DNA from 2 places in the Vogesella perlucida genome. Region 1 is predicted to be linked to the other one. Evidence: riboswitches for the same ligand, from Rfam matches in the RefSeq annotation. Region 1 holds a riboswitch; the other holds the start of a gene.

Evidence for each region. Region 1 has a riboswitch for cobalamin ahead of ACZ9XP_RS06530 (TonB-dependent receptor). Riboswitches for the same ligand answer to the same signal wherever they lie in the genome.
Region 2: it holds a riboswitch for cobalamin, as region 1 does, so the genes downstream of both, ACZ9XP_RS12450 (FecCD family ABC transporter permease) here and ACZ9XP_RS06530 (TonB-dependent receptor) in region 1, are expected to answer to the same signal.

What each region holds. Positions count from the first base shown of each region.
Region 1 is NZ_CEETRO010000003.1:356,349-368,096, forward strand. It holds gene ACZ9XP_RS06530 (TonB-dependent receptor) at 1-1,860, opposite strand, end outside; cobalamin riboswitch at 1,986-2,191, opposite strand; gene cobT (nicotinate-nucleotide--dimethylbenzimidazole phosphoribosyltransferase) at 2,330-3,364, shown strand; gene ACZ9XP_RS06540 (histidine phosphatase family protein) at 3,497-4,102, shown strand; gene ACZ9XP_RS06545 (adenosylcobinamide-GDP ribazoletransferase) at 4,176-5,036, shown strand; gene ACZ9XP_RS06550 (hypothetical protein) at 5,099-5,605, shown strand; gene speB (agmatinase) at 5,676-6,644, opposite strand; gene ACZ9XP_RS06560 (hypothetical protein) at 6,945-7,301, opposite strand; gene ACZ9XP_RS06565 (helix-turn-helix transcriptional regulator) at 7,896-9,002, shown strand; gene ACZ9XP_RS06570 (hypothetical protein) at 9,189-9,986, shown strand; gene ACZ9XP_RS06575 (hypothetical protein) at 10,552-11,427, opposite strand; gene ACZ9XP_RS06580 (ATP-grasp domain-containing protein) at 11,424-11,748, opposite strand, start outside.
Region 2 is NZ_CEETRO010000008.1:43,638-55,385, forward strand. It holds gene cobD (threonine-phosphate decarboxylase CobD) at 1-185, opposite strand, end outside; gene cbiB (adenosylcobinamide-phosphate synthase CbiB) at 182-1,081, opposite strand; gene ACZ9XP_RS12435 (cobyrinate a,c-diamide synthase) at 1,075-2,370, opposite strand; gene cobO (cob(I)yrinic acid a,c-diamide adenosyltransferase) at 2,716-3,333, opposite strand; gene ACZ9XP_RS12445 (ABC transporter ATP-binding protein) at 3,330-4,082, opposite strand; gene ACZ9XP_RS12450 (FecCD family ABC transporter permease) at 4,079-5,104, opposite strand; cobalamin riboswitch at 5,209-5,414, opposite strand; gene ACZ9XP_RS12455 (alpha/beta hydrolase) at 5,543-6,112, shown strand; gene ACZ9XP_RS12460 (Card1-like endonuclease domain-containing protein) at 6,205-7,317, shown strand; gene ACZ9XP_RS12465 (ABC transporter substrate-binding protein) at 7,413-8,387, shown strand; gene ACZ9XP_RS12470 (GGDEF and EAL domain-containing protein) at 8,387-11,203, shown strand; gene trpE (anthranilate synthase component I) at 11,262-11,748, opposite strand, start outside.

The DNA.
Region 1 (11,748 bases):
CAGCAGGTTATTCACACTCAGCGACACCCCCACGGTCTTGCTGTAATCGTGGCTGAGCTTGGCATGGATCAGGCTGTAAGCGCCCAGTTTCTTGGCAAACTGGTTGGCCTGGTCGTTATCCAGCCGCTGCGAGCCCACATACTGCCACTGCACGCCCACACGGGTTGACTCGTACGGTGCCCAGCTCAGCGACAGGTTAGCCATATGGCGGGGTACCAAGGGTACGGTTTTCCCTGCCAGGCTAATGTTGTTGGCCATGCCACTGCGGAAGGTGGCTTGCTGCCATGTCACGGCGGCGCTCAGGTCAAGGTTGGCCGCAAGCGGTGTCTTGCCCTCCAGCTCAACACCCTGGCGCCGGGTCGGGTCGAGGTTAACGTTGGCCGAGCTGAGGTTGTTGTAATGAATTTCACGATTCAGGTCATAACGGAACCATGCCGCCCGCAAGGCCTGGCCCTGGTGCTGCCAGGACAAACCCAGCTCTTTGTCGTGCGATAGCTGTGGCAACAGCGGGGTGCTGACATACGCCTGCTCGTCGGCATTGGCCAGACGGAAGCTCTGGCCCAGCTTGGCATAGCCATCCAGCTGCGGCATCAGCGCCTGGCGCACGCCCAGCTGCCAGGCACGCAGCTCTTTATTGCTGCCGTAGCTGTTTTCATAGCCGCTATGCACCTTGGCACTGTCTTCAACATGCTGCGAGCGGACACCCGCATTGATCGATGTACCCTGGGCTGGCCGCAGCAACACGTCGACAAACCCGCCGGCGTGGCGCTGCTTGATCTTTTTGCTGCCCGTACCGTAGGTATCCACACTGTCCACCGCGGCATCACCGGACATGGCGTCTACACCCAGTACCAGGCGATGACGCGCGACATCCTGTTCATAGCGCAAGCTGGCGGTGAGCTCTTCGGTTCTTTGCTGGCGCTTGCTGCTGTAGCTGGCGCTGATATCTTCGGACTGCAGTTTCTTGGTACTGCTCGCCACATCCAGCAGTACCATGCCCTCGCCTGCAGCTTGCTTCGCTTGCACACCCCACGTATCGGTGCGGGTGCTCATGTAATCGTCGGGCTTGTTGGTACCGCGCGGGTTGCTGGCAAACTCGTCCACCCCATTGGCCGCGTCCACACTACGCACACCGGGCAAACGCGTATCCTGATTGGCCGTGCGGGCATAAAAGCGCAGGGTGCCGCCCTCATGGCGCACCGTGGCCGCCAGGCCGCCGCTATCGTTACGCTCGGCATTGTTCTGGCGATAATTGTCCGTGGTCAGGGATTTCACATAGGCATCCAGCGCCACATGCTGGCTGCTGGCATGGCCGGACAAGTCGATTTTTTTCAGGTTATAGCTACCGGCTGTCAACGTAGCCTGCACGCCATCGGCCGCCCTGAAACCGTTACGGGTAATGATGTTGATCACCCCGCCGGTGGCACCGCCACCATAGGCCACGGCACCACTACCGCGTACCACTTCGATACGCTCGATCTGGCCAAGCGGGACCACGCCCAGGTTGGGTGCCGACAGATCGTTGGTGTTCTGTTTGACACCATCGACCAGAATCAGGGTATTGCTCAGGCCGGTGATGCCAAAGCCACGCAGGTCTACCGCTGCCGTGTCGGCAGCACCGGTGCTGTTACGTATCTGGATACCGGCCAGCCCGGACAACACATCCTGCACTGTACGCGCCGTGCTATTGGCAATATCCCGGGCGGTAATCACCGAAACATTCACCGGCAATTCACGTACTTTGTCCTGGCCGCGGGTGGCGGTAACCACCACTTCGTCGAGGGTAACAGGCTGATTGGCCATGGCGGCCTGGGCACACGCCAGCGCTACCAGCGCGGCCAGTGGTTTGCTTTTGAACATGTAGACACACTCCGTAGGGACAAAAAGGGAGTGCGGAGAAATAAAAGGACACTAGCGCACCGCCGGCAGGCACCGGCAGCAGGCTGTCTGATCGCCTCCCCGCGATACTCCAGCAAGACGCGATTCCGCCGCGTCCATTGCAGGCCGGTCTCCGGGCTGGGCCATGCGGCATCGTGCCTTCCCACCCTGCGGGGCAGTGGCTGATACGATGCCTGGAGCGTATACGCTCAGGCCTTACCGTTGCGGGGGCAGCGCCGGTCTTGCACCGGCTTCCCGTTTCACCTGCCATGCCCGTACGGGCGTGGCAGACACCTGCAAGCCGCCATTATAACGAGCAGCGGCAGCACAGAATGCCCGCGCGGGAAATTAAACCATCTGCATGAAGCCCCCATTGCCAGCCGCGCCGGGCTGTCGTATGGTCTGCCCGTTCGCCTGCCCGGCAGGCCAGAAAATCATGCAAGGACCCCTCATGCCACGTATCCCCGCGCCCAACCTGTCTACCCGCCAAGCCGCCGAAGCCCGCCAGCAGCAACTGACCAAACCCGCCGGCAGCCTGGGCAAACTGGAACAGCTGGCCATCACGCTGGCCGGCCTGCAGGGGCGCGAGATCCCGCTGCCGCTGTCGCCCGCCATTACTGTGTTTGCCGGCGACCACGGCGTATGCGCCGAAGGCGTATCGGCGTTCCCGCCCGAAGTCACCGGTGCCATGGTGGCCAACTTTGTCCACGGTGGTGCCGCCATCAGCGTGCTGGCACGTGTGAACCAGGCGCGGCTGGAGGTGGTAGACGCTGGCGTGGCCAGCGATCTGTCCGCGCTGCCCATCGTGCACGCCAAGGTACGCGCCGGTAGCGGCAACCTGCGCCGCGAGCCCGCGATGAGCCAGGACGAAACCGCCGCCGCGCTGGAGGTTGGCCGCCACGCCGCCCGCCGCGCCATTGCCGATGGCGCCACCCTGCTGATTGCTGGTGACATGGGCATTGGCAACACCACCCCATCCGCCGCGCTGATCTGCCGCCTTACCGGCCACAGCGTGGACGCCATTGTTGGCCGCGGCACCGGTGTGAGCGATGCCGGCCTGGCGGTAAAACGCCAGGTGGTGGCCGACGCACTGGCCCGCGTGGCCGGGCAAACGCTGGACGGCCACGGCGTGCTGGCCGAGCTGGGTGGGCTGGAAATCGCCGCCATGGCCGGCTTCTATCTGGAAGGCGCCCGCCAGGGCGTGCCGCTGCTGCTGGATGGTTTTATCAGCACCGCCGCCGCGCTGGCCGCCCACGCCATCGACCCGGACATCGCCCCGTGGCTGCTGGCCAGCCACTGCTCGCAGGAAACCGGCCACGCGTTGGCCCTGCAGGCGCTGGGCCTGAGCCCGCTGATCGACCTGGGCTTCCGTCTGGGCGAAGGCAGTGGTGCGGCCGCCGCGCTGCCGCTGCTGCAACAGGCCATTGCGCTGCATGCTGGTATGGCCACTTTTGCCGAGGCAGGCGTGGCCGGCAAAAATGCCTGATTGACCGCCGGGCAGCATCGCCCCGCTGCCCGTTGGCGGGTATGCTTGCCAAGCCGCCGCCCGGTAGCCCAGCGCGCCAGCGGCGGTTTTTACGTATTTTCTGTGTGCTTTCGTGGCCAGGAGGCTTGCTGCATGAACCCTTACACCCTCACCCTGCTGCGCCACGGCGACATTGCCCACCAGGGGCGGCTGATCGGCCACACCGACCTGCCGCTTACCGCGCAGGGCCAGGCCGATATGGCTGCCAGTTGGCAGCGCATCGTGCAGCTGGCGCCAGTCAGCTGCATGGCCACCTCGCCACTGCTGCGTTGCCGCGAGTTTGCGGTACAACAGGCACTGGCCAGCCGCGTGCCGCTGCACGTGGCCCCGCAGCTCGCCGAATGCCACTTTGGCGCATGGGAAAACCGCCCGCTAGCCGATATCAGCGCCACCACGCCAGACTGGCAAACGCTGCTGGCGCGCGGCCTGCTTACCCCGGAAGGCGGGGAAAGCTTCGACACCTTCCGCACCCGCGTGCTCACCGGCTTTGCCGAGTGGATGCAGCAGGCGCGCGGCAGCCACCGCGTACTAGTGAGCCACGGCGGGGTGATCAACGTGCTGCTGGCCGAGCTGCTGGGCACCGAGTTCAACGTGGCGCGGCTGATGGCGGTACAACGCGGCGGCTTTGCCCAACTGTCGATTCTGGACGGCCACCCGGCCTACCTGACGCGGCTGGAATCCCCGCAGCCGGCCAGCTAGCCCACAGGCCATGCACAGGCTGCCCACGGGCAGCCCACCGCTTACCCACAACCTTATCCACAGCCTATTGCCCATGCGCACCCTCATTCTGGCGATCCAGTTTCTTACCCGCCTGCCCACACCGCAGCTGAAAACCTTCGACCCGGCGTGGCTGGCCGACGCCGCACGCTGGTTTGCCCCCGTAGGCCTGCTGGTGGGTGCCATCGTGTGGCTGGCGGTGCTGGCCGGCAGCCTGGTGGACCCCTGGTTGGCCGCACTGGCCGGCCTGCTGGCCTGGCTGTGGGTGACCGGTGGCCTGCACATCGACGGCCTGGCCGACCTGGCCGACGCCCAGGGCGCGGCGCACCGCTCGCGCGAACGATTTCTAGAGGTGCTGAAAGACCCGCATCTGGGCAGCTTTGGCGTGCTGAGCCTGGCCACGCAGCTGATCGTCAAGCTGGTACTGCTGATGCTGCTGGTGAAGTTGAGCTTAGGACTTTCCCCGGATGCGCCGCCATTACCGGGTGCGCTACTTTCCCCGGATGCGCCTGCGGCTTATCCGGGCTACCACGGGCACCACGGCGGCCACGGCAGCCAGGCCGGCATCACCGCGTTGACAGGGTTGGCCGCCACGCTGGGCGGGCTGGTGCTGGTGCCAGCCTGGGCGCGGCTGTTTACCGTGGCGTGGTCGGCCACGCTACCCAGCCTGGCAGCGGGTAGCGGCGAACGTTTTGCCTGGCGCCCGCACTGGCCCAGCTTCTGGCTATGCACCCTGCTGCTGGCCGCCGCTAGCGCCTGGCTAGCACCCGTGCTGCTGCTGGCACCGCTGGCCGGGCTGTTCTGGTGGGCCTACCTGAAGCGCAAACTGGGTGGCATGACCGGCGACTGCCTGGGGGCCGGCATCGAGGTATGCGAGAGCCTGCTACTGCTGGCCATGGTGGTGGCAGCGCGCTGATGGCGTTGACATGAAACATGTCATTATGTTGAGATATTGAAAACCATTCTCAACAAAGCGCCATGAAGCTCGACACCTTTGGCCTGGCGGCCGTCATCATCATTCCGGTCACGACCGTGCTCGTGTGGGTAGTTGCCCACTACACACCGCCTGCCCTGCCCGTCTTGCTCGGCGGCGTTTTGCTCAGCCTGCTGCTGGCACTGCACATCAAACCGCTGCCTCGCCCAACCTTGCCTGCCGCGCCGTCGCGCTGGCAGCAGGCACTGAGCCTGGCCGTGTGGCCCATCCTGGCGCTACCGTGGCTGCTTCCGCACGCCACGCTGCTGTTCGATGTCGTGCTCAGCTGTTGGATAGTCGCCACGCAAACGCTGGCCTGGCGTCAACAGGGCACGCTGACGCTGGGTTGGCCGCAACGCACGCTATGGCTGATCCTGGCAGGCTTATTCCTGCTGGCCGGCCTGCTCGCCAGTGATAGAAGCGTACTGGCGCTGGTATTCGGCGCCTTGTTCGGCTGGGTAGGCCTCAGCGGCCGCCGCCCGCGCTGGGGCAGCCCGCCGCCGCAGGCATGAAAAACCGCGCCGGGCGGGCTGCCGGGCGCAGTGCGGGTAGTGCGGCCAAGGTTGGCCGCATTGGCTAGCGTCAGAGCTGGCCGGCTACCTTCTTGTTGCGCATCAGGCACAGCATGTCACAGGCGATGTGCGCCGCCGCGATGGCGGTGATTTCGCTCTGGTCGTAGCTGGGCGCTACTTCTACCACGTCCATGCCAACGATGTTGAGGTCGCCCAGGTTACGGATGATCTTCAGTGCTTGCGCGGTGGTGAGGCCACCCGGAACCGGCGTGCCGGTGCCCGGCGCGGCGGACGGGTCCAGGCAGTCGATATCGAAGGTCACGTACACCGGCGCGTCGCCGATGGTTTTCTTGATTTCTGCGATGGTGGCGTCCACGCCGTTATCGTGTACCCACGGCGCGCCCAGCACGTTCAGGCCCATGAAGTCATCGTTCCAGGTACGAATACCCACCTGTACCGATTTGGCCGGGTCGATCAGGCCTTCCTTCACCGCTTTGTAGAACATGGTGCCGTGGTTCAGGCTGTCCGGCTCGTCGTCCGGCCAGGTGTCACAGTGCGCATCAAAGTGCAGCAGCGCCAGCGGCTTGCCGTACTTTTCAGCGTGTGCAATCAGCAGCGGGTAGGTGACGAAGTGGTCTCCACCGAAGGTCAGCATCTTGGCGCCGCTGGCCAGGATGGTGCGCGCGTGTTCGATGATGGACGGCTTGATGGTGAGCGGGTTGTGCGCGTCGAACCAGCAGTCGCCGTAGTCCACCACCGCCAGGTCTTCAAACGGGTCGAAGCCCCACGGGTAAGGCTTGAGCTCGGCCAGCTGCACGCTGGCGGCACGGATGGCTTGCGGGCCCATGCGTGCGCCGCTGCGGAAGGTCACCGACAGGTCCAGCGGAATGCCGGACACCACGACATCGACCCCTTCCAGGTTGCGCGTGTAGTTGCGGCGCATGAAGGACAGCACGCCGGCGTAGGTGTTTTCGATGGAAGAGCCGTACAGGCTTTGGCGGCGGATGGCACCGTCGCCACGGATTTGATCGTCAGACATGTTCGCTCCACAAAAAGAGCACGCCGCAGTGACGCCACGGCGATTACCGTCCATCTGTACAGCCGACGGTTTGAGGCTGGCGCACCCCGCGGCACGCAGCCCGAAGTGTGACGCCAGCAGTACACAACAGCAAGTCTTATTGCAGCATTCTACTGACCTTGCCCGCCACGGCCATCATCAAGCATCTTGGTCATAAACTGTCAGATGAAATCATAACCTGGCCATTCAGCCCCGTCATGACCCCAACCCGCACAGAGAAAATACCGTTCCCAATCTGCTTATCAGTACAAATAGTGCTTATCACTTCTCAAGTTCAATACTGATTTGGTCCGGAAACTTGTAAATCGCACCGGTACCGATATCACCAGCACCAGCGATTAGCAGCGCACCAGGATTGACTTTTGACGCTATTTTAATGGTTTTAGCACTATACCCTTTGGCATGACAAGTTACTGTCATGTCCTCACTGGACTTAGGGATGGTGACAGTTTTATTCTGCGCATCCATAGACGCGACCTTATCACCGCTCTTATTGAAAAATTGGCACTCCGCACTTTCTGGTACCACATGTACTGTTACCCTCTGTGTCGTGCCCATCACCATACTTGCACAACCGGCCATAAAGCACACCACTGGCATCAAAATAATAGGTCTCATACCATTAGCCTTTCTGTTTTTAAGCATGTTTAACAATACACAGCGGTCCCGGCAAACATGGTGCTTCTTTTAAAACTTTAATCACATTATTAATGATCGCACCAAGAACAACCTATGCTATCACCGCCATGACAAATAACAAGAACAAACAAGTGGGCCAATGAAAATGGTAATACCGGTTACCACGCTCTCGACTCCTTATAGCACCACCTTACCCTCTGGCCTTACTACTGAGGGTTAAATATCAAACGGGTAAAAGATTCTTGTCGACAGCAGTACGCTTCCCAGCGCGTAGCGTCTACTGAGACCGGCCACACCATCATCCTGTGCAAACGCCATTTCCCATGTTCCAGGGGTCGTCACGACACACTTGCGATTGCGAGCCATTGCCAGATCAAGACAACTCATGCCCCATGAACAGCATTTGGCCAACAATTAATTGCCATATGCAATTTAACATGCTCATTTATATTGCATCATCATTAGTTTTGATGAAAAATCTATTCATCTGACAATAAAAATATATAAACGTCATCGGAAAAGAGATTTTATGCAAAAGTACCTATCGCTAGCGTTACTGCGGGAAAAAACCGCATGACTGATGGCCAACGTGACCAACTGCTACTGTCGCTGTACAGCAGCGTGCTGCAACCAACTAGCATCCCTGGCGTTCTGACGGCACTTGACCGATTTCTGGATAGCGATGGCTTGCATTTACTGGGATGGGACCGGGTCCGTAATAGCGCCACCACAAGCATGGCCACCCAGCGGATAACAGAAATACACGGGATGTACAGTGCCGAAGCCAGGGCGATGGATAATCGATTTGATATTGCAATGAAACGGCCGATAGGCACTGTCCACGCTTGTCAGCATTACTTCGATGATCGTTTTGTCAATCGCGACCGTTTTTATCAGGAATATTTGATACCACTGGCTGGGATGCGGTACGTCATGGGTAGCCGCATTTACAGCCATGCCGGCGAGGATGTGGTCATTGCGTTCAATCACGAGCACGGACGCTCGCCATTTTCGACGGCCCAGCTTCACCACTTCCAGCAGCTCATCCCACACCTAAGCAACTGGTTTACGCAACTGCGGCAAACCGAAGCCTTGCGTGCCGCAGCCTGGAGCGGAGAGCAAGGGCTAGCGGCCCTAGAGCAAGGCGTGCTGCTGCTGGGTCAATACGGTCAGGTGCTATACCTGAACCCGGTGGCAGAGCAATGGCTGGCTCATTCTCCTGCATGGGTAGCTGGCCGATGGTTACAGCAACGCCCCATAGAAGAAGCATTACAACGGGTACGCAAGAACCGCCAGACTGTCTGCCTACCGCTCTCCTTGCCACAAGGAGCCTTCGTCATACACCTACTACCCGTACCCCAAGATGACTCACTACAAACGAGCTACAGCGGGAGAAACCTCGACCTGCATCCCTACGGAGACATCCTGCTGTTGATTCGGCCACGGCACCGGCAACATCAGCCCTCGACGGCGGACTTATCGTCCCTGTTCGACCTTAGCCCGGCAGAAAGCCGGCTAGCTCGGGCCTTGGCAAGCGGAATCAATGCTGAAGGCTATGCCACCCAACACCAGCTGAGCCTTGCGACAGTACGCAGCCAGATCCGGGCCATCCTGACAAAAAGTGGCGAAGACAATCTTCAAAGCCTCATGCGCCTGCTTGCCGCGATCCCTGCCCTGTAACCCTGCTCCGTGCAAGATCCAGGCTACATTACTAATGCAATACGTGCCGCATAATGCCTAATGTATAAATTCATCATCAACTTTGATGATGAATGGTTTTTCTGATGCGTGGATAATTGCCCTGTCTGGATAGCAAACACTGTTTGACATCCACCTATCGAAATGCTGAGACATAGAAGAGAAACCATGAAGAAGACTATCCTTGCCTGTCTGGCTCTGGCCGGTGTCGCCCCAGTAACTCACGCCATCGAAATCACTGGTTCCAGCCTAGGTGTAGAAGCTTATCAAGAGCACTATTCTGAATTCCAAACTGGCCGCAAGATTATGCAGGAAAAGGGCAATATGGCCAGCCTTGTTGGCAGCACCAACCTCAAGCTTGATGACGAAAACAGCCTCTTGCTGGCTGGCCGCTATGCGTTCGGGAAAAGTGACTACACAGGTGCATTCCAAGGTGGCAATTACGGCGATGTTCAATCGAACGGGCAAGACCGACAAGCATGGGAAGTGCAAGCCATCTTCAAACGCCGACTGGCAATCGGCTCGCTACAGGATATCAATATTGGTGCAGGCCTAGGCTTACGCCATCTGGAAGACTCCATGGAGCAGGCAGCAGTAGGGGGTTATAACCGCAAAAATGACCTTTCTTATCTGAAATTCAGCCTGGACAAGAAATTCAACCTTGAGTCCGGTATCAACGTTACACCGTCGATTGCTTACAAACACCTTATCGAAGGGACGCAAACCTCGATGATTGGGGATGCCGACCTGAAGCATACCCAGAAAAAAGGTTTCGGCCTCGATCTGTCGGTAGAGCTGGAAAAGAAAATAGGTGCTAACACTTTCTATGCAGCACCATTCTATCGCTATTGGAATATCGAAGACTCCCAAACAGTCTACGCCATCATCAACGGTAATCTTTACAGCACGGTTGAGCCGAAAAACAAGACACATGAGTATGGTGTTGCTGTAGGCATGAAATTCTAAACGCCGACAGGATACAAAACCAAAAGCCCTGCTTGCAATTTGCGGCAGGGCTTTGTCATGTAACGCGAAATCAGGCTCACGCAACACTACGTGCTAAAAATTGGTGAGGCACCGCATCAATCACCTGCTCTAAGTGGCAGAGTAAAATATGGAAGAATCATCATCTTTATTGACACCGCTGGCACCTTATCGAATAGCATTCAATATGTTATTCGCTATAAAAACGGGATACACCTCGGCGCATGAAGCCAATGATCTGTGTTTTAGGAAGTCATTCGTACCATAGCACCGGCTTGCCATGGTGGGCCGAATTCCTCATTAGCATACGAATCGGAACAGTTCAAACGTCGTAACTAGCCGCGGAACGCGACCTTGTTTTGTCATAAAAAATACCCCGCCGAAGCGGGGTAAAAGGGGATGCGAAATAGTGCAACACCCGAGATAAAATGTAACAGCAAAGCCTCAATGAGTCGCCAGAGACAAGCTCCTTTCAAAATCATGGCTTCGGCCCTGTAGCACAGCAGACCATGCAATTGACGTACTTCAAAAAAGCATGCTAATGATTTCAAACACCCTGCTTAAGCTCACCTTCGCTATATTTGAAATACAACGCCGGCACCATAATAGCTAAAGAGAGTAGCAGCGACAGAACTCCCAAGGCTACCGGCGTCTGCGATTTAGTAAACAGCCTCTCCGCTATATATGTAGTCAAAGGCAAGACCCCGCTACCAATCAAAGCAAGATCGGGCCCCATGGATACAACAGACTTTTGATAAAAGTAGATCGGCAACATGAAAGTAAAAACAGCCAATCCGAAGGCAATCAGCAGGTTATGCCCAGTAAAATACTCATCACTCATCTCATGAGATTGAAGTAGTATACTGCATACAAGCAACAGCCAGAACCTACTAGCTATTACTTGACTACTACTTAGACCCAAGCCATTTATCTTGTGCGACACGTGACTATAATAAAAATCGAAAAAGCTCACCATCGCAATGATAGCCAGCGCAGACAAGACCTCACTGAAACTATAATTTAAAATCAGATAAAACAGTGCCAATAAAATAACTGCATTTATTGAACAGGCAGATATAAAATTTTCCCTTGTTCTTTCGCCTTGCAAAATGGACAGGCTTCCTAACGCTGCGCCCATGCCCATCTGCACAAACTGAGAGAACGTTGGTGAAAAGCTACTAACAAAAAAGGAGCTACCCCACATCACTAGCGTACACACCATTAACATTAGGTACGTCGCTTTGCTTTTCAACAAAACACGGTACATAGTGCTAACATTTTTCAGATTAACCAAATGAAACAAAGCTATGGCAAATATTGTTGAAAGCATCAATGAGACATTGGTCGGCATCACACTTTTTAGCTCGTGGACAAAAACCCAAGACCCTGTTGATAATGCGATGAAAGCCAGCAAGAAAATCATACTAACACTCCCGCCTGTTCACGTGAAAAAATAGTCTTTATATCACGATGAACCTCATCATACTCACCGACACAAACCAAGCAAGCAACAGCATCCAACAGATTATATTCTTGCTTTTCAGAAAGTAGCTCTCCACTCTTCTTGCACCAGAATATATTGCGCAATGTTGTCAAACCAGAAGTATCCATAGGTTGCACTCTCCCCCCTCCCATTTTGAATACAGTAACAGTGGTGCCATAATCATGTTTATCAGGCATGCTGGAGAACAACTCTGTTCCTTCTAGAAAATCACACAGTAAATCAGTCTGGGACTTCAGACCA
Region 2 (11,748 bases), on a different contig from region 1:
GCGGCGTGCAGGGCGGCGTCCGGCTGCGGCAGCGTGTACCACAGCGCGGGGTCGGTGGCCGCAGCCGGGTAGGGCTGCGGGTTCAGCGCGGCCGACAAATCCAGCCATTGTTCGGGCGTGCCACCAAAGCGGGCCACGGCTTGCAGCAGGTTGCCGCCGTGCACAGGGCGCAGAGGTGTACTCATAGCGGCAGCGCCAACAGCAGCCACAGCACGATGGCGCGGTCCATCAGCTGCGCGGCGCGGCGGATGTCGCCAGCGCGCGGGGCCGGGCCTGCGCCTAGCGCGGGCCGCGCTTCCAGCTGGCCGTGGTAGACGGCGGCGCCGCCCAGCTGCACGCCCAGCGCGCCAGCGCCGGCGGCCATCACCGGCCCGGCGTTGGGGCTATCCCACTGCGGTGCCTGGCGGCGCCAGCTGGCCAGCGCCAGCCGCGTATTGCCGGCCAAGGCGTAGGCCAGCGCGGTGAGGCGCGAGGGCGCGTAGCCCAGCACGTCGTCGGCGCGGGCGGCGGTTTTGCCAAAGCGTTCGAAGCGGTCGTTACGGTAGCCCCACATGGCGTCCAGCGTGTTGGCCAGGCGGTAGGCTAGCGCCGCCGGTGCGCCGCCTACGGCAAACCAGAACAGCGCGCCGAATACGGCGTCGTGGCCGTTTTCCAGTAGCGATTCGGTCGCAGCGCGGGTGATGGCGCTGTCGTCGGCCTGGCTCAGGTCTCGGCTGACAATGCGCGCAGTCAGCGCCCGCGCCTCGGCCAGCTTGCCCTGCAGCAGCGCGTCGGCAATGGGGCGGGTGTGGTCGATCAGGCTCTGGCGGCCCAGCGTAAAGTACAGCACCGCCACGCTCAGCACGGTGGCGGCCAGCGTGGGCAGCTGCGCCAGTACCCAGGCCAGCAGTAGCGGCAGCGGCAGCACCAGCAGCGCCCAGGCAAAAGCGCCGCGCAGCAGGCGGCTGCGGCCAACGTTCAGCCGTTTTTCCAGCCAGTTGGTCGCGCGGCCAAAGCCCACCAGCGGGTGGTAGCGCGTGGGCTCGCCCAGCACGCGGTCGGCCAGCAGGCCGGCGGCCAGTAGCAGGCTGGTGCCTAGCATGCGGCCTCCGGCAGGAATAGCGCGGCAGCGGCGGCGGGCTGGCTGGCAAAGTAGGCGTGAAAGTAGCTGGCCTGCACGCTGCCATGGCGGTACACCACCTCGCCCGGGCTGCCACCGGCCTTGCGCTGGCAGGTGGCGGCGGCAGGCAGTGGGGTGTCGAACTGCGAGTAATGAAAGGTGTGGCCGCGCAGCTCGCCAGCGGCGTGCGGCCAACCCTGGCTGCCCAGCCCGGCCAGCTTGGCGGTCATGCTGACGCTACCCGGCAGGATGCCCGCCATGCGGTGGGGCTGGCCCTGGGTGTCGTGCAGCTGTTCGGCCAGCGCCATCATGCCGCCGCATTCGGCCCATACCGGTTTGCCGGCGGCGGTAAAGGCTTGCACGCTGGCCAGCCAGCGCGTGTTACCCGCCAGCGTGGCACCGTGCAGCTCGGGGTAGCCGCCGGGCAGCCACAGCGCGTCGGCATCGGCCGGAATGGGGTCGTTAGCCAGCGGCGAGAAGGTGGCGATGCGCGCGCCCATGCCCTGCAGCGTGCGCAGGTTGGCCGCATAGACAAAGGCAAAGGCCGCGTCGTGCGCCACGGCGATGGTTTTGCCGGCCAGCAGCGGCGGCAGGGCCACCGGGGCTGGGGCCTGTGGTGCGAAGTCGGGCAGGGCGGCCAGCACGGCGTGGTCCAGCTGCAGCGCGTCGGCCAGCGCGTCCAGCCGCGCGGCCAGGTCTGGCAGGTCGCTAGGCAAGTGCAGGCCCAGATGGCGCTCGGGTAGCGATTCGGCTTGGCGCGGCAGGCAGCCTACTACCGGCAGGTCTGGCGTGGCGCAGGCGCGAATCATGTCGGCGTGGCCCTGACTGGCGACGCGGTTGGCCAGCAGGCCGGCCCACGGCAGCTTGCCGTGGTCGCGCAGGCCACGGGCAATGGCCAGCGCGGTGCCCACCATGGCGCTGCAGTCCAGCACCGCCAGTACCGGCACACCAAACTGTTTGGCCAGGTCGGCGCTGGACGGCTGGCCGTCGTACAGGCCCATCACGCCTTCTATCAGCACGTAGTCGGCTTCGGCGGCGGCTTGTGCCAGCAGGCTTTGGCACTGCGCGGGCGTGCACATCCACAGGTCCAGCACGTCTACCGTGCCACCGCTGGCGGCAGCCAGCAGCAGCGGGTCGATGAAGTCCGGCCCGGTTTTGAACACGCGCACGCGGTAGCCGTCGCGCACCAGGCGGCGCGCTAGCGCGGCGGTAACGGTGGTCTTGCCCTGGCCGGAGGCGATGGCAGACAGCAGAAGGGCTTTGCAGCTCATGGGGCTTTCTTTATTTGGTTTTTGGCCACGAAAACCACGAAAGGGCACGAAAAACTGCTGTTGCTTGCCGTTTGGCTTGGGCATTTTGGGTACCATTCAGGCCTGCGTGCTATGGCAATGGGCAGCTTTGCTTTTGTGTTCTTTCGTGGCTAATGGGTTTTGTCTTGGTATTTATCCAGCCAAGCCGTCGGGCATAGCGGAAAACGTTTTGCCACGAAAACCATGAAAGGTACGAACAGAACCGACGGCTGGTCGCTGTTTGGTCTGTATCTATCAATGTCATGACGGCTTATTTTCGTGTTGGTTCGTGGTTTTCGTGGCCAACGGGGTTCAGGTTCTCTTTGCCTACCACTCCACGCCGGGCTGGGCGGCGATGCCGGCAGCAAAGGCGTGTTTGACCAGCGTCATGTCGGTGACGGTGTCGGCGGCTTCCACTACCGCGTCCGGTACGCCGCGACCAGTCACGATTACGTGCTGGTGTAGCGGGCGCGCCAGGATGTCGTCCAGTACTTGCTCTACGTCCAGGTATTTGTACTTCAGCGCGATGTTCAGCTCGTCCAGCAGCACCAGGCCAATGGCCGGGTTTTGCAGCATCTCGCGTGCCTTGGCCCAGGCTTCGCTGGCGCGGGCCACGTCGCGTTCGCGGTCTTGCGTGTTCCAGGTATAGCCCTCGCCCATGGCGTGGAACTGCACCTGCTCGGGGAAGCGGCGCAGAAAGCGCTCTTCGCCGGTTTCCATGGCGCCTTTGATGAATTGCACCACGCCTACCTGCATGTCGTGGCCCAGCGCGCGCATCACCATGCCCAGGCCGCTGGAGCTTTTGCCTTTGCCGTTACCGGCGTTCACGATAAATACGCCGCGGTGCTGGTCGGCAGCGGCGATACGGGCGTCCATGATTTCTTTTTTGCGTGCCATGCGGGCGTTGTGGCGTTCGGTGCGGCCTTGGTCGTCGGTGTGGCTCATGTGCTGTGTCCGGGTAAAAAGCAGGGGTGGCCTGCATGGGTGATGCGGGTAAGCGGGTAGCCCAGTACCTCTGCCAGGTGGGTGGCGCTGAGCTGGGCCAGGGGGTGCTGGCTGTGGCCGCCGGCGCCGTCCAGCAGCAGGGCATGGCTGGCGATGGCGGGGGCAAACTGCAGGTCGTGGCTCACCACAACAACGGCTTTGCCCTCGGCCTGCCAGCGGCGTATCTGTACTTGCAGCGCGGCCTGGTGCGCCAGGTCCAGCGAATTGGTGGGCTCGTCCAGCAGGATCAGCGGGGCTTCTTGCGCCATCACGCTGGCCAGCGCCACGCGCTGGCGCTCGCCGCCGGATAGCGCCTGCAGCGGGCGCTCGGCCAAGCGTGCCAGGTCGAAGGCGTTCAGCGCGGCGGCAATGCGGCCGGGGTTGTGGCCGTCGTCTGGCCACGGGTAGCGCGCGGCGGCTACCGCGTCGATCACGGCGTAGTCGAAGGCGTCGTGGCTGGCTTGCGGCAGCAGCGCCAGGCGCTGGGCGCGCAGGCGCGGTGCGGTGGTGCCTAAAGGTTGGCCGCACAGGCTGATGCTGCCCTGTGCGGGGGGGCGCAGCCCGGCCAGCGTGGCCAGCAGCGTGCTTTTGCCGCAGCCGTTACGCCCGGCCAGCCACCATACTTCGCCGGCCTGCACTTGCCAGCCCAGCTGGTGCAGCAGGTGGCGCTGGCCTTGCAGAATGCTGAGTTTGTCTGTGTGCAGCATCATGCCAGCCTCCGGCGCGTGCGCGACAGCTGCCAGAACAGCACCGGCACGCCCAGTAGCGCGGTAAGAATGCCCACCGGCAGCTGCATGGGTGCCACCACGGTGCGCGCCAGGGTATCGGCCAGTACCAGCAGGCTGGCGCCGGCCAGGATGGAGGCGGGGATCAGCAGGCGCAGGTTGGGCCCGCACACCAGGCGGCAGGCGTGCGGCACCATCAGGCCGACAAAGCCGATGCTGCCCCCCTGGCTGACGGCGGTGGCAGTCAGGCTGGCTGCCAGCAGCAGCAGCAGGCGGCGCAGCCGCGCCAGCGGCACGCCCAGCGTGGCGGCGTGGTCGCCGTGCAGCGCCAGCAGGTTGATGGCCGGGGCCTGCCACCAGGCCAGCAGCATGGCCGGTAGCAGCACCAGCCACGGCCACGGCCTTAGCGGCGTGCCGGAGATATCGCCCACCAGCCAGAACACCATGCCGCGCAGCTGGTTGTCTTGCGCAATGGTCAGTAGCAGCGAAATCACCGCGCCACAAGCAGTAGACAGCAGCGCACCGGTCAGTAGCAGCAGCACGGTGCCGCTGCTGCGGCCAAAGTCGCGCCGCGCCAGCCAGAACAGCACACCGGACAGCACCAGCGCGCCGGCAACAGCGGCCAGGTCTACCTGCCACACGGCCAGGCCCAGCCACAGCGCCAGCAGGGCGCCCACCGAGGCGCCGCCGGAGACGCCCATCACGTAGGGGTCGGCCAGCGGGTTACGCAGCAGCGATTGCATCAGCAGGCCGGCCAGCGCCAGCGCGGCACCGGTTATCCAGGCGGTCAGGGCGCGTTCCAGCCGCAGCTGCAGCAGGGTGGTGGCCAGCGCATCGCCCCGGCCCTGCAGTACCTGCCATAACTGGCCGGGCCCCAGTGCCACGCTGCCACTGGCGCAGGCCAGCAGCAAGGTCGTCACGCTAATGGCCAGCAGCAGGGCCAGCAGGCTGGCCGGGGGCAGGCGTAGCGCAGTGTGGGCCGGGCGCGGTGATGAAAGAGAAGACATGGGCTGCACGGTGTTTCCGGTGTACAGCGGGGGCGGGCGGGCAGGGGGCTGGCCGCATGCCGCCCTCCGCAGCATGGTAAAGCGTGCGGCCAGGGTGTCTGGCGGCACACAGCGTGGCCTGGGCCGGTATCCGGGCTGGTTTCGCCACTGGCCCGCCTTCCCGTACCGGCAGGTACAGTGGCGCAGGGGCCGGGCAGCTGCGCGGGGCAGCCAGATGAAACACACCGTTGCGGGGGCAGCACAGCTTGGGGCTGTTTCCCGTTTAACTTGCCGGCCGAGCCGGGCAAGCACCTAGGCAGCGGCGATTTTACCAGATCAGGCGCGCTTTCCTTGGGCGTTTATATTGCCATGAGAAATAAAAAAACAATAAATCAGTCTTTTTGGAAATATAAAAGCGCTGCTAAGGTAACAGCAAATGACATTGGCAGGAGTAGCGGCATGGCATACGATTTTTCCGGGTTCGACTTTATCATCCAGCCGGGCTGGAACAACTCCGGCTCGGACCACTGGCAAAGCCACTGGCAGCAGCTGCTGGGCGCGCAGCGCGTAGCCAACCACGAATGGCACGCGCCGCAGCTGGGCGACTGGCTGGCCGCGCTGGACGCAGCGGTAGAGGCTGCCACGCAGCCGGTGGTGGTCATCGCCCACAGCCTGGGCTGCGCTACGGTGGCGCACTACGCCGCCCGCTACGGTAACAAGCTGGCCGGTGCACTATTGGTGGCCCCGGCCGATGTGGAGCGCGCCAGCGCGCCCGCCCAGCTGCAGCCGTTTGCCCCGCTGCCGCAGGCCGCGCTGCCTTTTGCTGCGCGGGTAGTGGCCAGCGACAGCGACCCGTACAGCCTGCCGCTGCGCAGCGCGCGCATGGCCGCGCTGTGGCAGGCGCCGCTGGTATGGCTGCGCGATGCCGGCCATATCAATGTGGCGTCCGGCCATACGCAGTGGCAGGCCGGCCTGGCCGAGCTGGCGGCGCTGCTGTCGGTTATCCGGGCGGCGCAGCAGGCCGCTTGAGCGCGGCGTTTTGCCGCCTGCGGCATAGTGCAGGCTTGGCCGCAGCCCTCTGGCGTGGCTAAGATGCTGCCATCTCTTGCCGAGGCTTTGCCATGCACCTGCTGGCTTTTGTAAACCGTGTAGAAAGCGACATCATCACTCCCGCGCTGGACCGCCGCTTTGGCGTGAGCCAGGTCAGCCTGCTGTGCCACCGTAGCGAGCTGGGGCTGGCTACCGATATCGCCGGGGTGTGCCGTAGCCTGCACCTGCCGGCCAGTGTGGTGACGCTGGCGGCCGATACCCAGCCGCTGGCGCTGCGCCAGCAGTTGGCCGCACTGGCGCAGGGGGCGGTGGCGTTCAATATCAGTGCCGCGTCGCCGGTGCAGGCTGCGCTGGCCTACGACCTGGCGCGCGAGCGCCAGCTGCCGCTGATGAGTATTGCCCCGCATAGCGACCGCCTGATCTGGCTGCTGGGTGGCGAGCACACCGGCCTGCGCACCGGCAGCGATATTGCCGATGGCTTGACGCTGGCGGCTTACTTTGCGCTGTACGGTAGCCGTATCGAGCATATCCATTACCGCCTGGCCCAGCGCCCGCAGCGGCTGGAGGCACTGGCAGCCGGCCTGGCCGCACTGGCCGCGCAGCGCCCGGCGGCGCTATCGCTGCTGAACCGCCTGTGCAATGACCTGGACACCCGCCAGTACAGCCGCCACCCACTACCGCGCGGCGAGCGGGCGCTGCGCCACTGGCTGGCCAGCTGCGGCTTGGTGGAGATCGATCAGGCTGGCCACGTGCGTTGCCACGACGCATCGGTGCGTTTTTTTCTTGGCGGCGGCTGGCTGGAAGTGTGGCTGCTGTCGCAGGTGGCAGCGCTACAGCCCGCCCTGCCCATCAGCGATGCGGCCGTGGGGGTGAAAGTAGTGCACGACGGGGTGGCCAACGAATACGACGTGGCCATCCTGTGCAATAACCAGCTCTATCTGGTGGAGTGCAAAACCACGGCGCCCACCGCGCTGCACCAGCGCGGTATCGGGCTGGATAACCTGTTCAAGCTCGATAGTGCCGCCAGCCTGGGTGGCCTGCACGCCCACGCCATGCTGGCCACGCTATACCCGGCTACCGACAGCGAAGCGGCGCGGGCGCAGGCACAGGGCATTGCCCTGCTATCCGGCCCGGCACTGGCCCAGGCACAGCCCGTTATGCGCCAGTGGCTACACTCGGGGTGACCTGCAGGTGATATAGCGCACCATTTCCTGCAATACCTATAGAAACATGGTGGTTATTAAGTATGATTCACTAAATACCCACTTGTTTTGGCTGTATGAACATTTACTTGCCCCGATCCTGCCACCTTAGCCGCCGCCAGCTGCTGCAAGCCGGCCTTGCCGCACTGGCACTGGCTGGCTGTACCACGCCGGAGCCACTGCTGCGTATCGGCAGTAACGGCTGGCCAGGCTATCTGTTTATTTCCTGGGCTGCCGATAGCCATGTGCTGAACCACAAGCAGGTGCGTCTGCTGCGTATCAGTTCGTCTACCAGCAGCCTGCGGGCGCTCAGTGCCGGCATGCTGGATGGTGCTTGCCTGACGCTGGATGAAGTCATCAGCGCGCTGGCCGAAGGTATTCCGCTAAAAGTGATTGCCGTGCTGGATGTCTCGCACGGCGGCGACGTGGTGCTGGCGCGCAGCGGTATTACCAGCCTGGGCCAGCTGGCCGGCCGCCGTATCGGTGTGGAAGCCAGCGCAGTGGGGGCGGTGATGCTGGATGCCATGCTGCAGCGTGCGGGCCTGAGCCGTGACCAGGTGATCCCCGTGCCGCTGTTGCTGGATCAGCACGAAGCCGCGTTTGATTTTGGCGCTATCGATGCCGTGGTCACCATGGAGCCGCAGGCCAGCCGCCTGCGTGCGGGTGGCGCGCACGTTTTGTTCAGTAGCGCCGATATCCCCGGGCGTATCGTGGATGTGCTGGCCGTGCGCGAAGATGCCTTGCTCACCACTCGCCAGGCCGTGCAGGCGCTGGTGGATAGCCACTTTGCCATGCTGGACAAATTCAGCCGCCAGCGCAGCGAAGCCTATGCCTATATGGCCGCGCAGATGGGGGTAAAACACGCCGAGCTGCCGCCGATATTTGCCGGCCTGCGCCTGCCGGGGCGGCAGGAAAACCTGCGCTGGCTAGGCGGGCGGCTGGACGAAGAAGCCCGTAACCTGGCCAATGTGATGTCGCGTGCCGGCCTGCTGCCCAAACCGGTACAGCTAGGCCGTCTGGCGGTGCCGGATTTTGTGGAAGGGGGGCGGTAATGCGCTTATCCCTGAAAAGCCTGCTGCCCATGGTGGTGCTGTTTTTCCTGCTGCTCACGCTGGCGGGCGCCTACGGTGTGGCCGAGCAGGGCCGCAGGCAGCAAGCGTTCCGTGACGTCAGCCTGGTAGCGCAGAAAGACGCCTACCACCTGCTGCAGGAACTGTCGCTATCCGGCCCGCTGCGCGTGAACGAAGAGCTGATGCTGCTGGCGACCGACGCCCGCCTGGCACAAGCGGTGGTGGCCAATAGCCGTGGGCTGATTGCCCACGCCATGCAGCAGCAAGACGTTGGCCGCAGCATCGACACCTTGCCAGGCTTGCCTGCCGGCCTGTTGCAGCAGGCCTGGCAGCATAGCCTGGCCATCCTGCACCCCGATTACGACAAGCAGTACCTGTACCTGGCGGTATCCGTGCCCGACCAGGAAGGGCAAGAGCTGCGCGGCGTGCGCAAAGGCATGGTGGTGCTGGCCTACGACCTGGGGCCGCAGCTGGCGCTAGAGCGCAGCAAGCTGCAGCAAAGCTTTGTGCTGCCCTGCGTCATGCTGTGCTGCCTGCTATTGGTGCTGTATTTGCTGCTGTGGTTGTACGTAGCACGCCCGCTGGCCAACCTGCAGGCAGCGGCACTACAGCTGGCGCAGCACGGCCACGCCCCGGTGTTGCCCTTGCAGGGGATTAGCGAAACCCGTGCCGTGTGCGAGGCATTCAACACCATGCAGCGGCAGCTGCAGCACACGCTGGGCGAGCTGGCCGAGCGCGAACGCAGCGCCAGCAACCTGGCCAAGGAACAAGAGGCATTGCTGCAGGCCATTCCCGACCTGCTGTTTGAAATGAGCGCCGACGGGCGCTACTTGCAAGTGTGGTCGCATACTGCCAGCGACAAGCTGGTCTCGCCACGTGAATACCTGCTGGGCAAACACGTGCACGAGGCCATGCCGCCAGAGCAGGCGGCCATTATTCATAGCGTGATTGTCGAAGCCTTATGTCACGGCGAATCCAGCGGCAAGCAGATCATGCTGGTGTTGCCAGACGGCCCGCACTGGTTCGAGCTGTCTGCCGCACGCAAGGTCGCGGCCAACGGTAGCGAAACCTGCATCATGGTGTCGCGCGACGTGACCCAGCGCCGCCGCGACGAGGGCGCGCTGCAGCTATGGGCGCGCGTGATGGCTGCCGCGCATAACGGCATCCTCATCACAGACGGCCAGCAGCGTATTGTAGAAGTCAACGCCGCCTTCACGCGCATTACCGGTTACAGTCTGGAAGAGGTGCGCGGCCAGCGCCCCAGCGTGTTGTCGTCCGGCAGCCAGGACCGGGCGTTTTACCAGCGCATGTGGCAAGACATCGACGAGCACGGTTACTGGCAGGGCGAAATCTGGAACCGGCGCAAGGATGGCACGGTGTTTCCCGAGTGGCAGTCCATATCCAGTGTGCGTGGTGAGGACGGGCAGATCAGCCACTACATCAGTGTATTCAGCGACATCAGCAGCCAGAAACAGTCGGAAGCCTATATCCGCCGCCTGGCCTACTACGACAGCCTTACCGGCCTGGCCAACCGCGCCCTGCTGAGCGACCACGCCGGCCTGGCACTATCTGCCATGCATAGCCATGGCAGCAGCCTGGCGCTGATGTTCATCGACCTGGACCGTTTCAAGAACATCAACGACACCCTGGGCCATAGCGTGGGCGACCAGCTATTGCAGGAAGTTGGCCGCAGGCTGGCCAGCTCCGTGCGCGAGCGCGATACCCTGTCGCGGCTGGGTGGGGACGAATTCATCGTACTGATGCCGGAAACCAGCGCATCCGAGGCGGCGCATTGGGCCGAACACGTACTGGCTACGCTAGGGCTGCCTTATGCCATTGCCGGCTACGATATGGTGGTGACGCCATCCATTGGCATTGCCATGGCCCCCACCGATGGCGACACGCTGGAAGTGCTACTGCGCTGTGCCGATGCGGCCATGTACCGCGCCAAAGACGAAGGGCGCAATACCTTCCGTTTCTTTGCGCAGCATATGCAGCAGCGCACCGTCAGCCGCCTCAAGCTGGAATCGGACCTGCGCAGTGCGCTGGACAACCAGCAGCTGCTATTGCACTACCAGCCGCAGTGCACACTGGATGGCCAGCTGGTGGGCGTGGAGGCGCTGGTGCGCTGGCAGCACCCCACGCTGGGCATGGTGTCGCCTGGCGAGTTCATCCCGCTGGCCGAGGAGAGCGGCCTGATTGTGCCGCTAGGGGCGTGGGTAATGCGCGAGGCCATCGGCCAGTTGGCCGCATGGCACGCGGCCGGGGTGGCGGTGCCGCAGGTGGCGGTGAACCTGTCTGCCCTGCAGTTCCGCCAGCCGGGGCTGGTGCAGCAGGCGGCGCAGTACCTGGCCGACGCCGGAGTGGCGCCGGCCTGCCTGGAGCTGGAGCTGACCGAAAGCGTGGTGCTGGATAACCCGGACGATGCCTTGCTGGTGATGGAGCGCTTGCACGCGCTGGGCGTGCGTTTGTCGATAGACGATTTCGGTACCGGGTATTCATCGCTGAACTATCTGCGCCGTTTCCCGATAGACCGGCTCAAGATCGACCGCAGCTTTATCCTGGACCTGGACAACGACCCGCGCGGCGCTGCCATCGTGGAGGCTATTGTCAGTCTGTCGCGCTCGCTGGGCTTTGTCACCATTGCGGAGGGCGTGGAAACCGCCAGCCAGCTGGCCCAGCTGCACGCGCTGCACTGCGACGAGGTGCAGGGCTATTTCTATGGCCGGCCCATGGCGCCACCGCAGTTGCAGGACTGGCTGGCGCAGCGCGAGCTGCCGGTAACGGGCGAGGCCTGAACCATGAAAAAGCCCGCCAATGGCGGGCTGGGAAAAGGTTGGCCGCAGCGCGGTGCTGTCAGGCGTCCAGGCCGCTTTGTACCAGCTGGGCGGCGCGCACCACGGCGCGGGCCTTGTTCTGGGTTTCTTCCCATTCCGACTGCGGTACCGAATCGGCCACCACGCCGGCGCCGGACTGCACGTACAGCACCTCGTTCTTGATCACGGCGGTACGGATGGCAATGGCCAGGTCCATGTCGCCGGTAAAGCCCAGGTAGCCGACGGCACCACCGTACACACCGCGCTTGGTAGGCTCGAACTCGTCGATGATTTCCATGGCGCGTACCTTGGGTGCACCGGACAGGGTGCCGGCCGGGAAGGTGGCTTTCAGAATGTCGATATTGGACACGTCCGGTTTGACCGTGCCTTCCACGCTGGAGACGATGTGCATTACGTGCGAGTAGCGCTCGATCACCATATTGTCGGTGATCTTCACGCTGCCGGTGTCGGCCACGCGGCCAACATCATTGCGGCCCAGGTCCATCAGCATCACGTGTTCGGCGATT